One region of the Streptomyces sp. NPDC001594 genome, then DNA from elsewhere that is predicted to be linked to it. Evidence: riboswitches for the same ligand, from Rfam matches in the RefSeq annotation. Region 1 holds a riboswitch; the other holds the start of a gene.

Region 1 (7,503 bases):
ACGTCCCGACCCGTACGGCCTTCGGTGTCGCCTGGATCTCGGAGTACATCGTGCTCCTCATCGGCGGCGGCAACGACATGTTCGCCCAGTACTTCCACCTGTCGATCAACTCGATCACCTGGTTCGTCCGGATCGGCTTCTTCGTCGTCCCGGTCCTGGCCTTCATCGCCACCAAGCGGATCTGCCTCGGCCTCCAGCGCCGGGACCACGACAAGGTGCTGCACGGTCGCGAGACCGGCATCATCAAGCGTCTGCCGCACGGTGAGTTCGTCGAGGTCCACGAGCCGCTGCCGCAGGGCAAGCTGCACACCCTCACGGCGCACGAGCAGTACAAGCCGCTCGAACTCGGCCCGACGGTCGACGAGAACGGTGTCGAGCGCAAGGTGACGCGCGGCGAGAAGCTGCGCGCGAAGCTGAGCAAGGGCTTCTACGCGGAGGGCAACCAGATCTCCAAGCCCACCACGGAGGAGTACAAGGAGATCCAGTCGGGCCACGGCCACCACTGATCTCCGGTAGGACCGCTTGAGGGATCGATCCAGGTCGATCCTGGTGTCGCCACGGCAAGAGCCCCCGTCCAGGGTCTGGACGGGGGCTCATTGCCGTCTCCGGGGCTGGATAGGCTGAGATCCTTCCCTTTGGACGGGAGAACCCGACGAGCAGCAGGAGCTGACCATGAACGTTGCGACCCCGGCAGGCGGCGACAGCGTGGCGGCCCCCACCTGGCCGGGCATCCTGGAGGCCCTGCTCAGCGGCCGCGACCTCACCTCCGACGACACCGCCTGGGCCATGGAGCGGATCATGCGCGGGGAGGCCACCGACGCGCAGATCGCCGGCTTCGCTGTGGCCCTGCGGGCCAAGGGCGAGACCGTCCAGGAGTACACGGGCCTGGTCCGCACGATGTACGCCCACGCCAACCTGATCGAGGTGCCCGGGCGGACCGTGGACATCGTCGGCACCGGCGGCGACGGCGCCAAGACCGTCAACATCTCCACCATGTCGGCCATCGTCGCCGCCGGAGCGGGCGCGAAGGTGGTCAAGCACGGCAACCGGGCCGCCTCCTCCGCCAGTGGCTCCTCCGACGTCCTGGAGAAGCTCGGCGTCAACCTGGGCCTGACCCCGAAGCGGGTGGCGGAGGTCGCCGAGGAGGCCGGCATCACCTTCTGCGCCGCGGTCGTCTTCCACCCCGCCCTGCGGTACGCGGCCTCGGCCCGCCGCGACCTCGGGATCCGCACCGCCTTCAACGGCCTCGGCCCGCTCACCAACCCCGCCCGGGTCACCGCCCAGGCGGTCGGCGTCGCGGACGGCCGGCTGGCCCCGATCATGGCCGGGGTGCTCGCCGAGCGGAACACCTCCGCCCTCGTCTTCCGCGGCGACGACGGCCTGGACGAGCTGACCACCACCGGCACCTCCCGCGTGTGGTGGGTCCGCGACGGCGGGATCACCGAGCACGCCTTCGACCCGCGCGACGTGGGCATCACGACCGTCGACATCTCCGCCCTGCGCGGCGGCGACCCCTCCTACAACGCCGACGTGGCCCGCCGGCTGCTGGCCGGGGAGACCGGCCCGGTGCGCGACGCCGTCCTGTTGAACGCGGCCTCCGCCCTGGTCGCCCTGGACCCCGGCACGGGCTCGCTGGAGGAGGAGCTGTCCGCGGGCATGACCCGTGCGGCGCATTCCATCGACTCGGGCGCCGCCCGGGCCGCGCTGGAACGCTGGGTGACGGCCAGCAACGCCTGAGCCTTCCCACTCGGCCCCGGTCCACCATGTGGACCGGGGTCTTGCGTGTGGCGGACCGTGTGGCAGGATGCTCTCCAAGGTCACGAGTGACAGCGTTTAGGCCCCGGCTTGCTGTCCGGCAACCCTCCTTCCGTGGCGGGGTGCCCCGGGTGATGACCAGGTCGTAGGCAGCGAGGTCTACGGCAAGCGCGGATCCCTCGACACCAGGGGTCCTGGTCTCTCGAGGAGCGTTTTCCGTGAGCAAGCGAATGCGATAGGGCGACTCCGCCCCTCCTTCATCCCTCGGAACAGGGTCCCTTCCGCGGACCCGCATCCCTTCCGAGGCACTTCCCGTACCCCTGACGGCCGACGCCGACGACGCGCGCCGCCGTACCCGCGTACGGGGTCACCGAAGCCATTCAGCCCTGCCTGCCGGGAGATACCGCCATGTCCGCATCCCTGAACGCCGCCACCACCGACGCCTGCGCCCCCGCCGCTGCCACTGCCGAGGGCCCTTGCTGTGCCGAGCCGCTGGCCGTCCTCGGCCGGGACGTCACCGTCCCGCTCGTCACCGGCGGCGAGGTCACCTACGCGGCCCTGGACTACGCGGCCAGCGCCCCGGCGCTCCAGCGGGTCTGGGACGACGTGGCCGCGTACGCCCCGTACTACGGCAGCGTCCACCGCGGCGCCGGCTACCTCTCGCAGCTGTCCACCGACCTCTTCGAGCAGAGCCGGGCCACCGTCGCCGAGTTCCTCGACTGCCGCGCGGGCGACCAGGTCGTCTTCACCCGGTCCACCACCGACTCCCTCAACCTGCTCGCCGCCGTGCTCCCGGCCGACTGCCAGGTCTTCGTCTTCGAGACCGAGCACCACGCCTCGCTGCTGCCCTGGCGCGACGCGCAGGTCACGTACCTCAACGCCCCGCGCACCCCGGCCCAGGCCGTCGCCACCCTGGAGCGGGCGCTCGCCGACCGCGACCCCTACGGCCCCGCCCTGGTGTGCGTGACCGGCGCGTCCAACGTCACCGGTGAGCTGTGGCCGGTCAAGGAGCTGGCCGCCGCCGCGCACGCCCACGGCGCCCGGATCGTGCTGGACGCCGCCCAGCTGGCGCCCCACCACCCCGTCTCGGTGCGGGAGCTGGACGTGGACTGGGTCGCCTTCTCGGGGCACAAGCTGTACGCGCCCTTCGGCTCGGGCGTGCTGGCCGGGCGCGCGGACTGGCTCCAGGAGGCCGAGCCGTACCTCGCCGGGGGCGGCGCCTCCCGCAAGGTGGCCCGCCGCGAGGACGGCGGCGTGGACGTCGAGTGGCACACCACCGCCGCCCGCCACGAGGCCGGCTCCCCGAACGTCATCGGCGTCTACTCCATCGCCTCCGCCTGCCGGGCGCTTCAGGAGGCGGGCTTCGAGGGCCTCGTCGCCCGCGAGCGGCACCTCGTCGCGAAGGTCCGCGAGGGCCTGGCGGAGGTCCCGGCCGTCCGGATCCTCTCCCTCTTCGGGGACGACGCCCCGCGCGTCGGCGTCATCTCGTTCGTGGTCGACGGCTGGAACAGCTCGCACTTCGCGGCGGCGCTGTCCGCGGAGTACGGGATCGGGGTGCGCGACGGCCTGTTCTGCGCCCACCCGCTGGTCCGCACCCTGCTCGGCAGCGAGCCGCAGGCCCAGGGCGAGTGCGGGGCGCCCGAGGCGGCGCCGGGCGAGAGGTCCCTGAACGCGATCCGCGTCAGCTTCGGTGCCGGCACCCCGGACGAGCACGTGGAGCGCTTCGTCCGCGCGGTGCGGGAACTCGTCACGTCCGGCGCGAAGTGGCAGTACCGCACGGAGGACGGCCGCTGCGTCCCGGCCGTGTAGCGGGTTGTGGTCGCCGGCGGGGCCGGGTCTTCCAGCCCGCCGGCGACTGAGGCGCGGCCCGGGGAGAGGGCTACGCGTCCAGCCCGATGGCGAAGGCCGCTTCCAGGTCGTGCTGGGAGTACGTGCGGAACGCGACGTGCGTGTCCGTGGCCTCGACGCCCGGGATCTTGCTGATCCGGCCCGGGATGACGTCCGCCAGGTTCTCGTGCCGGGCCACGCGGACCAGCGCGATCAGGTCGTACGTACCCGTGACGGAGTAGACCTCGCTGACACTGTCCAGCTGCGCGATGGACTCCGCGATCTCGGGGATCCGGTCCACGCTGGTCTTGATGAGCACGATCGCGGTGATCACGGTGGGCTGTCTCCCTCGCCGGCAGTGACTGTTCGCCTCACTCTAGTCGTACGGCGATATCGCGCCCACGCGTAGCAGAACCCCACCGAGAAGCCCACGACATGGGCCAGGTACGCCACCCCCGGCCCGCTCCCGGCCCGGTGCGCGGCCAGCCACTGCAGCCCGAACCAGAACATCAGCACGATCCACGCCGGGAAGCGCAGCGGCAGGAACAGCAGGAACGGGAACAGGCTCGTCACCCGCGCCCGCGGGAACAGGCACAGGAACGCGCCCAGCGCCGCAGAGATCGCGCCGGACGCCCCGACCAGGGTCTGGTCGGAGGAGGCGTTGGCGGCCGCGTAGACGGCCAGGGCCACGTAGCCGGTGCAGAGGTAGAAGACGAGGAACGCCGGCCGGCCCATCCGCTGCTCCGTCATGGCGCCGAAGACGTAGAGGAACAGCATGTTCCCGAGCAGGTGCAGCCAGCTGCCGTGGACGAACAGCGCCGTCAGCGGGGTCAGCAGGGGGCGGACGCCCCCGGAGAAGAGCTCGTCCGGGACCACGCCCCAGTGCCGGAAGTAGGCCGTCCCCGTCTCCATCAGCCTCTCGCCCGTCCCGAACGACGGGTTCAGGCCGGAAGCCGGGCTCGTCAGGAAGGCCGCGCAGCAGCCGGCGATCAGCGCGTAGGTGACCACGGGGCCCCGCGCCGCCTCGCGGACGGCCCGCCACTTTACGATCATGCGACAGAGCATGACGCAGGCGGACCCCCCTGAGGGTGGTGCCAGGCCGTAGGGTTACGTGCTGCGGTCCGCCGACGGCCGCGGAAGGCTTTAATTGAATGAGCTACGAAGGAGAGAGCGGCCTGATGACGACGGTTCCCCTGCCGACCGACACCACCCGGTGGCGCTGCACCCTGTGCGGCAACCTCACGCGGTTCGATGTCACCCGATCGTCGAAGGTCGTGGAGTACGTCCACCTCGATCTGGCCGGGGAGCCCAAGGTCGAGGAGCGCGAGGTGGTCAGTGAGACCATCGAGTCGGTCCGCTGCCGCTGGTGCAACGCGGTGGACCAGATCGAGCTCGTCGACAGGCCGGGCGCCGACTCCTGAGGGAGCCGGGCCCACAGTAGATCACGGTAGGGGTGACGGATTGTGGAGCCAGGAAGCGGCGCCGGGCCGGCCGACGCGGCCCGCGACGCCGCGGAGGTCCTCGACCGCCCGCTGCCGGAAGGCGTGCGGCGCCGGGTCGTCGCGCTCGTCTCGGACGCCTTCGGCGGCCTGACGGTCGCCGACCTGCCCGCGCAGCTGCGCCAGTACGCCCGGTTCACCCCGACCCGGCGCGCCAAGTTCGCGGGCACCGCGATGGCCGCCGCCGTGGAGAGCGACGGGGTCTTCCGCAGCCGGGTCGCGGAGAAGGTGCGCGAGGCGCAGCCGGAACTGTCCGGGGCACTGGAGTCGGGTGCCCCGCCGGCCGCCGCGGACCCCCTGGACGTGGCGGCCGCCGCGTACGTGCTGCGGCCGGCCGGCTGGGTGAAGCTGGTCGCCGCCGCGGGCGAGGAGGCGCAGCGCGCCGACGCCGAGCGGGCGGACGACGAGAACCGGCGCGAGCTGGAGCGGCTGCGCGAGGAACTGGCGCAGCTGCGCGAGGCGCAGCGCAGCGGCGGCGAGCAGGTGCGGGCCGATCTGGAGCTCGCGCGCAAGGAAGCGGAATCGCTTCATCGCAAGCTGCGCAGTGCTTTGAGCGACGTCAAGCGGGGAGAGGCGGCGCTGCGCAAGCTCGGCGGCGAGATCGACGGGATCCGTGCCGAGGCGGCCGCGCAGGTGGCCGCCGCCGAGAGCGAGTCCCGGCGGCTGAAGTCCCGTCTGGCGGAGGCGGAGTCGGCGCTGGAGACCGCGCGCCGGGCCACCCGTGAGGGGCGCAGCGTCGAGGACATGCGGCTGAGGCTGCTGCTGGACACGGTGCTGGACGCGGCGGCGGGGCTGCGCCGCGAGCTGGCGCTGCCGCCGGTCTCGACGCGGCCCGCTGACACCGTGGACGCCGTGGAGCCGGGCCGGATGACCCCGAAGGACATCGCGGCGCGGGCTCTGTCGGAGACCGATCCGGCGCTGCTGGACCAGCTGTTGGCGCTGCCGCAGGCGCACCTGGTGGTCGACGGCTACAACGTGACGAAGACCGGCTATCCGACGATGCCGCTGGAGAAGCAGCGGCTGCGGCTGCTGGGCGGGCTGTCGATGCTGGCGGCGCAGACCGGCGCCGAGATGACGTGCGTCTTCGACGGGGCGGAGCTGGCGGCGCCGGTGCTGCTCGCGCCGCCGCGCGGGGTGCGGGTGCTGTTCTCCAAGGCCGGCGTGACGGCGGACGAGTTGATCCGCCAGCTGGTGCGGGCCGAGCCGCCCGGCCGTCCGGTGGTCGTGGTCTCCACCGACCGCGAGGTGGCCGACGGGGTGGCGAAGGTGGGGGCCCGGCCCGTGGCGTCGGCGCTGCTGCTCAAGCGGCTCGCGCGCGTTTCGTAGCGCTTGGCGGCTTGTGCGCCCGATGTAACCGGTGTGTGTGATGCCCGAATTGACGGTACGTCCGGGAGACGTACCGTCAAGGGCGCTGCACGCAGCGTGGGCGGTGGGCAAAGAAGCCGGAAGGCGAGCGGATTTTTACGTTCCGGGATTTGAAGTGATCACAGGCGGGTCACTAGGGTCTGCTCAAACCTCCGTTCGGTAGGTCACTCATTCGGGGTGTCGACGGGGGTCCGCTGCCTAAGGAGCTCGCGTCCGTGGCGTCCCACCGTCGACCCAAGCCGCCGACCCGCACCCGCGTGAGCGTCCTCACCGCCCTCGCCACCGCGGCCGTCGCCCTCTCCTCCCAGTCGGCCATGGCCGCACCCGCCCCGGACCAGCCGAACAAGGACGAGGTCAAGACCAAGGTCGACGCCCTCTACGAGGAGTCCGAGCAGGCCACCGAGAAGTACAACGGGGCCAAGGAGCAGCAGGACAAGCTGGAGAAGGAGATCGCGCAGCTCCAGGACCAGGTCGCACGCGGCCAGGACGAGGTCAACTCCCTGCGCAACGCCCTCGGTTCGATGGCCACCGCCCAGTACCGCGGGGAGGGCATCGACCCGACCGTCGCGCTCCTGCTCTCCGGCGACCCGGACGCCTACCTCGACAAGGCCTCCACCCTCCAGCAGCTGAGCGGCAAGCAGGTCGAGCAGATATCGGCGATCCAGGCCAAGCAGCGCAGCCTCGCCCAGAAGCGCCAGGAGGCTTCGGGGAAGCTCGCCGACCTCGCCGCCGTCCGCAAGGAGCTGGCCGAGCAGAAGGCCGCCTCCCAGAGCAAGCTCGCCGACGCCCAGGCCCTCCTCAACACCCTGACCGCGCAGCAGCGCGGCGAACTCAAGAACGACGCGGCCAAGGACGGCGCGGCCTCCGCGAAGGCCGCCGGCGGAGGCACGGGCGCCAAGCCCGGCGCCGCCAAGGGCTCCGGCCGGGCCGGAGCCGCCCTCGCCGCCGCCATCACCCAGGAGGGCGACGCCTACCACATGGGCGACACCGGCCCGAACTCCTGGGACTGCTCGGGCCTGACCCAGTGGGCCTACGCCCAGGCCGGCGTCAGCATCAG
Region 2 (7,503 bases), on a different contig from region 1:
GACCCCGTGCACGTCGTCCACCGTGGCGCAGCTGATGAAGGCGGCGGCCCACGCCGCCGTGTGGAAGCCCAGCTGGTCGGCGCCGAGCATGCCCCACACCAGCCGGCTGCGGATGTCGTCCGGGAGCATGTGCAGCACGTCGGGGGAGGCCCACGGGGTGTGCGTGAAGTGCGCGATCCGCAGGTCGGGGCGCAGCTCCCGCAGGGCCCCCGGGACCAGGGCCAGGTGGTAGTCCTGGACGAGGACGCGGGCGCCCGGCGCGGCCTCCTCGGCCAGGGCTTCGGCGAAGGCCTGGTTGTAGGCGGTGTACGAGTCCCAGCGCCGCCGGAACTCCGCGTCGAAGACGGGCTCGCGGGGGACGTCGTAGAGGTGGTGGTGGGTGAACCAGAGCACCGAGTTCGCGATGCCGTTGTACGCGTCGTCGTACACCGCCGGGTCGATGTCCAGCATCCGCACGCCCGGCTCGGAGATCCCCCGCCGGACCGCTTCGCGGTCGGCGTCGGAGAGGGCCGCGCAGATCCACAGGGCCTCCGGCTGCGCCGCGAGCGCCGCGGACAGGCCGGAGACGAGACCGCCCCCGCCGCGCCGGGCGCTGAGGCTGCCGTCGGCGGCGAGGGCGTACGAGAGCGGGCCGCGGTTGGCGGCGACGAGTACCTGAGAAGCCATGTCGCGAACCTAGCCCGGCGCCTCCTCGCTCAAACGTCCGGGAAATGCCCGATTCGTCACGTGCTGGTCAAGCCGCAGCCCGCCCTCAGCCCAGCCGCAGCCCGTCCGCGGACGCTCACGCCACGCGCCGGACCGCGTACTCCCCTATCTCCAGCATCGGCGGCCGCTCCTCCGTGTCCACGGAGTGGCTGCGCGGAACGAACCCGTCCGGCCCCCTCTCGAACTGGATGAGCTCCGGCCGTACGAGATGGCCGCGCGAGAGCCGCAGCTGCGCGGTGCGGTAGATCGCGGCGGCCATCCGGCCCAGTGCCTGCCCGCTCTGGTGCTTGTGCAGCCGGACCCCGACGTCGACCTGGGCCATCGCGTCGAGTCCGACGGTGTGCAGGGCGTCGACGAGCAGGCCGAGCTCGACCCCGTACCCGACGGGGAAGGGGAGACGTTCCAGCAGGGAGCGGCGTACGGCGTACTCGCCGCCCAGGGGCTGGACGAAGCCGGCCAGCTGCGGCCAGTGGAGGTTGAGCAGCGGGCGGGCCACCAGCTCGGTGACGCGGCCGCCCTGGCCGGGCGCGTCCCCCAGCGGGCGGTCGTACATGGCCTTGACGAACTGCACCTGCGGGTCGGTGAGCAGCGGGCCGACGATGCCGGAGACGAACGCGGACGAGAAGTCGCGCAGGTCGGCGTCGACGAAGCAGACGATCTCGCCGGTGGTGGCCAGCAGCGAGCGCCACAGCACCTCGCCCTTGCCGCGCACGGCGGGCAGCCGGGGCAGGATCTCGTCGCGGTGCACCACCCGGGCGCCGGCCTTGGCCGCGACCTCGGCGGTCCGGTCGGTGGACCCGGAGTCCACGACGACCAGCTCGTCGACCAGCGGCACCGGCAGGCCCTCGATCAGGTCGCGCCGGATCACCCGCACGATCTCCCCGACCGTGGCTTCCTCGTCGAGGGCCGGCAGCACCACGCTCACGGTGGTCCCGGCCGCCCGTTTGCGCTCGAGGAGCTGGTCGAGCGGTCGGTCGGCGGCGGACCAGGAGCGGTCGGCCAGCCAGCGCTCCACCTCATCCAGCACTCTCAGCACTCCCTGGCTACTCGGCGGCGGCATCAGACCCGGCGGTTTTCGGCCGAATCGTGATCCATCTCGCGGTTCGGACGGCTGTCTCAACCCACCGCCCCTTCGGTTACAGTCTTGAACAACGCGAAGGTCCACCGCATGCCGGGGGCCTCGCGACAAACGCACCGGCGCGCCTTCGAGCGCGTGTGCCGGTGCCATACCGCTCATCCAGAGGGGCAGAGGGACACGGCCCGTTGAAGCCCCGGCAACCCTCCAGTCGGTTCTCGCTCGCGCGGGGCCCCGGCTAGGGAAGGTGCCAATTCCGTCTCATGGCGAAGTGCGCCATGGGGAAGATGAGGAGAAAGGGCCTCGCCATCATGGCTGCACAGTCTGTCGCCACCTCTGCCGCTCCGGGATCCGAGACCGCCGGGTCCGTCGACCTCGGCCCCGCCACCGGCCTTTCCTGTCGTGAGTGCGGCACCCGTTTCGAGCTCGGCCCCATCTTCGCCTGCGTCGAGTGTTTCGGTCCGCTGGAGGTGGCGTACGAGCTGCCCGCCGGTGACCCGGAGGCCCTGCGCGCGGCGATCGAGGCCGGCCCGAACAACATCTGGCGGTACGCGCCGCTGCTGCCCGTCCCCGCCGACGTGGCCTCCAAGCCGAGCCTGAACCCGGGCTTCACCAAGCTCGTGGACGCGCAGAACCTGGCCAAGGAGCTGGGCGTCACCGGCAAGCTCTACGTCAAGGACGACTCCGGCAACCCGACGCACTCCTTCAAGGACCGCGTCGTGGCCATCGCCGTCGAGGCCGCCCGCGCGTTCGGCTACACCACCCTCTCCTGCTCCTCCACCGGCAACCTGGCCGGCGCCGTCGGCGCCGCGGCCGCCCGCGCCGGCTTCCGGTCCTGCGTCTTCATCCCGCACGACCTGGAGCAGGGCAAGGTCGTCATGGCCGGTGTCTACGGTGGCGACCTGGTCGGCATCGAGGGCAACTACGACGACGTGAACCGCTTCTGCTCCGAGCTCATCGGCGACCCGCTGGGCGAGGGCTGGGGCTTCGTCAACGTCAACCTGCGCCCGTACTACGGCGAGGGCTCCAAGACGCTCGCCTACGAGATCTGCGAGCAGCTCGGCTGGCAGCTGCCCGACCAGCTCGTCATCCCGATCGCGTCCGGTTCGCAGCTCACGAAGATCGACAAGGGTCTGCAGGAGCTGATCAAGCTCGGCCTGGTCGAGGACAAGCCGTACAGGATCTTCGGCGCCCAGGCCGAGGGCTGCTCCCCGGTGTCCACGGCCTTCAAGGCCGGCCACGACGTGGTGCGCCCGCAGAAGCCGAACACGATCGCCAAGTCCCTGGCCATCGGCAACCCGGCGGACGGCCCGTACGTGCTCGACATCGCCCGCCGCACCGGCGGCTTCGTCGAGGACGTCGACGACGAGCAGGTCGTCGAGGCGATCCGGATCCTGGCGCAGACCGAGGGCATCTTCGCCGAGACCGCGGGCGGCGTGACCGTCGGCGTGACGAAGAAGCTCATCGAGAACGGGGTCCTGGACCCCTCGCTGACCACCGTGGTCCTGAACACCGGTGACGGCCTCAAGACCCTGGAGGCGGTGGCCGGCACCGGCCAGACCGCCACCATCCGCCCGAGCCTGGACGCGTTCCGCGCCGCCGGCCTGGCCTGACCCTTCCCTCGCACTACACGGAAAGGCGGTAGCGCCATGAGCGTCAACGTCCGCATCCCCACCATCCTGCGCACCTACACCGGCGGCGCCGCCGAGGTCCCGGCCGAGGGCGCGACCCTGGCCGAGGTGATCGACTCCCTGGAGGCGAACCACCCGGGCATCGCCGCGCGCGTCCTGGACGACCAGGGCAAGCTGCGCCGCTTCGTGAACGTCTACGTCAACGACGACGACGTGCGCTTCGAGGGCGGCCTGCAGACGGCGACGCCGGACGGCGCGGGCGTCTCGATCATCCCCGCCGTCGCCGGCGGCTGCTGAGCCGTCGCGCGCCCGGAAGTAATCAGAATTGCCCCCTCCGCTAGAAGCGGAGGGGGCAATTCTGCTTGATTGGGCGCGGTAGAGTTGGGGAAGTCCCCTCCGCTGTTCTTGCCCGCCGCATATGAACGGGCTGTATGAGGGTTGACATTGAGTCAACATGCGTGCGCCTTTTGGGGCATTGGTGCGGTTCGTCTGGCCCGACTTGCCCAGGAATACGCCAACTTTTCAGCCCATTTCCACGTTTGCGCGTGTCCAGATTTCTCGTCGGAATGACCTGTTGCAGACAGCAGCGGTGCGGATACATTCAGCCCCGGTCGAGGCGTTCCGGCGCAAGTTCTGACCCGGGTCCGCGAAGTGCGGACCTGCGCAAGGGCCAGTAATAGGGGAGTTAGGCATGGCTCAGGGCACCGTCAAGTGGTTCAACGCGGAGAAGGGCTACGGCTTCATCGCGGTCGACGGTGGCGCGGATGTGTTCGTCCACTACAGCGCCATCCAGATGGACGGGTACCGCACCCTTGAAGAGGGTCAGCGGGTCGAGTTCGAGATCTCGCAGGGCCAGAAGGGTCCGCAGGCTGACATGGTCAAGCTCGCGGCCGGCTGAGTCGAAGCGCGATCGGCCACCGACGCACGCACCAACACGTGAGGGGCCCCCATCCCGGCCGGGATGCGGGCCCCTCACGTATGTCCCGGACCGGTACGGCGCGCACGCCGGCCCGGCATGTCTCGAAGCCGCTTGCACTCGTGGGGGCCGAGTGCTAATCATTGGCGTTAGCACTCTCCGGGTGAGAGTGCTACAAGACGAGGACCGGGCCGGTGAGGCCCGCAGGGTCCGGCGGGAAGGAACCGCCGGGTCGGCAGGCCGTCCGTCGCGGGCGCGGGCGCGGTCCGGAGCAATCCACCCTCCCCTGACGCTTGGCGGCGTGGGGGGAACCCCAGTCCTGGAGGACCACTTCAGATGGCCAAGATCATTTCGTTCAACGAGGAGGCCCGGCGCGGTCTCGAGCGTGGCATGAACCAGCTCGCCGACGCCGTCAAGGTCACCCTTGGCCCCAAGGGTCGCAACGTCGTCCTTGAGAAGAAGTGGGGTGCGCCCACGATCACCAACGACGGCGTCTCCATCGCCAAGGAGATCGAGCTCGAGGACCCGTACGAGAAGATCGGCGCCGAGCTGGTCAAGGAAGTCGCCAAGAAGACGGACGACGTCGCCGGCGACGGTACGACCACCGCCACCGTCCTTGCCCAGGCGCTCGTCCGCGAGGGTCTGCGCAACGTGGCCGCCGGTGCCAACCCGATGGCCCTCAAGCGTGGTATCGAGAAGGCCGTCGAGGCCGTCTCCGCCGCCCTGCTCGCCCAGGCCAAGGATGTCGAGACCAAGGAGCAGATCGCTTCCACGGCCTCCATCTCCGCCGCCGACACCCAGATCGGCGAGCTCATCGCCGAGGCCATGGACAAGGTCGGCAAGGAAGGCGTCATCACCGTCGAGGAGTCCCAGACCTTCGGTCTGGAGCTGGAGCTCACCGAGGGCATGCGCTTCGACAAGGGCTACATCTCGGCGTACTTCGCCACCGACATGGAGCGTATGGAGGCGTCCCTCGACGACCCGTACATCCTGATCGTCAACTCCAAGATCGGCTCGGTCAAGGACCTGCTGCCGCTCCTGGAGAAGGTCATGCAGTCCGGCAAGCCGCTGCTGATCATCGCCGAGGACGTCGAGGGCGAGGCCCTGTCGACCCTGGTCGTCAACAAGATCCGCGGCACCTTCAAGTCCGTCGCCGTCAAGGCCCCGGGCTTCGGCGACCGCCGCAAGGCCATGCTCGGCGACATCGCCATCCTCACGGGCGGCACGGTCATCTCCGAGGAGGTCGGCCTCAAGCTGGAGAACGCCGGTCTCGACCTGCTCGGCCGCGCCCGCAAGGTCGTCATCACCAAGGACGAGACCACCATCGTCGACGGTGCCGGTGACAGCGACCAGGTCCAGGGCCGCGTCAACCAGATCCGCGCCGAGATCGAGAACTCCGACTCGGACTACGACCGCGAGAAGCTCCAGGAGCGCCTCGCGAAGCTGGCCGGCGGCGTGGCCGTCATCAAGGCCGGCGCCGCGACCGAGGTCGAGCTCAAGGAGCGCAAGCACCGCATCGAGGACGCCGTTCGCAACGCGAAGGCGGCCGTCGAGGAGGGCATCGTCGCCGGCGGTGGCGTGGCCCTGCTGCAGGCCTCCTCGGTCTTCGAGAAGCTGGAGCTCACCGGTGACGAGGCGACCGGCGCCAACGCCGTGAAGCTCGCGCTGGAGGCCCCGCTGAAGCAGATCGCCGTCAACGGTGGTCTCGAGGGCGGCGTCGTCGTGGAGAAGGTGCGCAACCTGGCCGTCGGCCACGGTCTGAACGCCGCCACGGGCGAGTACGTCGACATGATCGCCGAGGGCATCATCGACCCGGCGAAGGTCACGCGCTCCGCGCTGCAGAACGCCGCGTCCATCGCCGCGCTGTTCCTGACCACCGAGGCCGTCATCGCCGACAAGCCGGAGAAGGCCGCCGCCGCTCCGGGCGGCATGCCGGGCGGTGACATGGACTTCTGATCGGCCCCGCGCTGATCGGCTGTTCTCGAACGAGGGCGGCACCCCTTCCTTGCGGAGGGGGTGCCGCCCTCGGGCGTTTCAGTGGGCGTAGTCCTTGAGCTCCTCGGTGGTGAGCGGGAACCCGACCGGCTCGGGGAGTGCGAGGGTTCCGCCGTATGGGCAGGAATCCTGCTGGCGGTAGTGTCCGCCTTCCGGCTCGCTGTAGACGGTGAGGGTGTCGCTGTCACGGTCGATCAACAGGAACACGGGAATGCCCGCCTGTGCGTATCCCTCGTGCTTCTCCTGCCTGTCGCGGGCCTCGGTGTCGTGGTCGTGCGACGTGACCTCGACGGCCATCAGGACCCCTGCGGGATCGGACCACTCGCCGTGGCCGGCGAAGTGCCGCTGCGGGGCGAGCACGCCATCGGGCCGGGCGCGGCCGTTGCGGTACTGCTCGGTGCGGAGCCCGCGCTCGCGGTACAAGCGCAGGTCGGGGCGGTGCGCCATGCACTGGTCCGCGACCCACATGATGATCTCGTCGTGGTCGCCGTCAGGCACCGGCTTGACCTCCAGCCTTCCGTTGATGAATTCGAGCGTGACGGTCTCGGGTGCGCGGCTTGCCAGCGTCTCGAAGTCCTTCAGGGACATCTGGGCGTGTGCGGCGGTGCTGGGGGTCATGGCGTCGCCTCCTCGACACCATGGTGCCCGGGTTCGGCGGCGGCGGAGCGGGGGACTGGTCATCGGCGGTTCCCTTCGCGGACGCGGGCCGCGTGGGCGCGGACCTCGGCCGGGGTGAGGGTCGGGGTGAAGACGGGTGGGCGGGGGCTTTGCGGGCGGCAGGCGCGGCAGCGGCCCTCGGTGAAGGCGGTGGGCGGGCCGGGCGCGCGGCATTCGGTGCATTCGGCGCGGACCGGGGGCGTCGCCGGGGCCGGGGCGGGCGGTGCGGCGGGGAGCTTGGCCTCCAGGCGCTTGCGGAGCAGGGCCGCCGGGTGATGGACCACGGGCGGCAGCCCGGCGGTGAGGGCGAGCCGGATGCGGTCGGGGGTGATGCCCCGGTCCAGCCAGGGCACGAGGAGCGGGGCCAGGGCCGTGCAGTCGGCCTTGGAGAGCGCGAGGGCGGGGGCGACGCGGCCGAGCGAGGCGAGGATGCCGTAGGCGGCGGGGCCGGGGTTGGGGCGGGGGTCAGGGGCAGGCCCGGGGCCGGGGGCGGCTGGGGGCGGTGGCTGTGACGGGGCCGGGGT

The links. Region 1 has a riboswitch for S-adenosylmethionine ahead of ACFY0O_RS07910 (aminotransferase class V-fold PLP-dependent enzyme). Riboswitches for the same ligand answer to the same signal wherever they lie in the genome.
Region 2: it holds a riboswitch for S-adenosylmethionine, as region 1 does, so the genes downstream of both, thrC (threonine synthase) here and ACFY0O_RS07910 (aminotransferase class V-fold PLP-dependent enzyme) in region 1, are expected to answer to the same signal.

What each region holds. Positions count from the first base shown of each region.
Region 1 covers NZ_JBIAVB010000003.1:345,187-352,689, reverse strand. Annotated here, with positions in the region: gene ACFY0O_RS07920 (cytochrome bc complex cytochrome b subunit) at 1-506, shown strand, start outside; gene trpD (anthranilate phosphoribosyltransferase) at 673-1,737, shown strand; SAM riboswitch class IV at 1,816-1,932, shown strand; gene ACFY0O_RS07910 (aminotransferase class V-fold PLP-dependent enzyme) at 2,164-3,564, shown strand; gene ACFY0O_RS07905 (Lrp/AsnC ligand binding domain-containing protein) at 3,635-3,916, opposite strand; gene ACFY0O_RS07900 (rhomboid family intramembrane serine protease) at 3,913-4,635, opposite strand; gene ACFY0O_RS07895 (hypothetical protein) at 4,761-5,003, shown strand; gene ACFY0O_RS07890 (NYN domain-containing protein) at 5,043-6,407, shown strand; gene ACFY0O_RS07885 (NlpC/P60 family protein) at 6,662-7,503, shown strand, end outside.
Region 2 covers NZ_JBIAVB010000027.1:15,182-22,684, forward strand. Annotated here, with positions in the region: gene ACFY0O_RS35650 (trehalose-6-phosphate synthase) at 1-666, opposite strand, end outside; gene ACFY0O_RS35655 (glucosyl-3-phosphoglycerate synthase) at 782-1,732, opposite strand; SAM riboswitch class I at 1,936-2,074, shown strand; gene thrC (threonine synthase) at 2,068-3,393, shown strand; gene ACFY0O_RS35665 (ubiquitin-like small modifier protein 1) at 3,430-3,708, shown strand; gene ACFY0O_RS35670 (cold-shock protein) at 4,103-4,309, shown strand; gene groL (chaperonin GroEL) at 4,664-6,283, shown strand; gene ACFY0O_RS35680 (Uma2 family endonuclease) at 6,362-6,940, opposite strand; gene ACFY0O_RS35685 (hypothetical protein) at 7,000-7,503, opposite strand, start outside.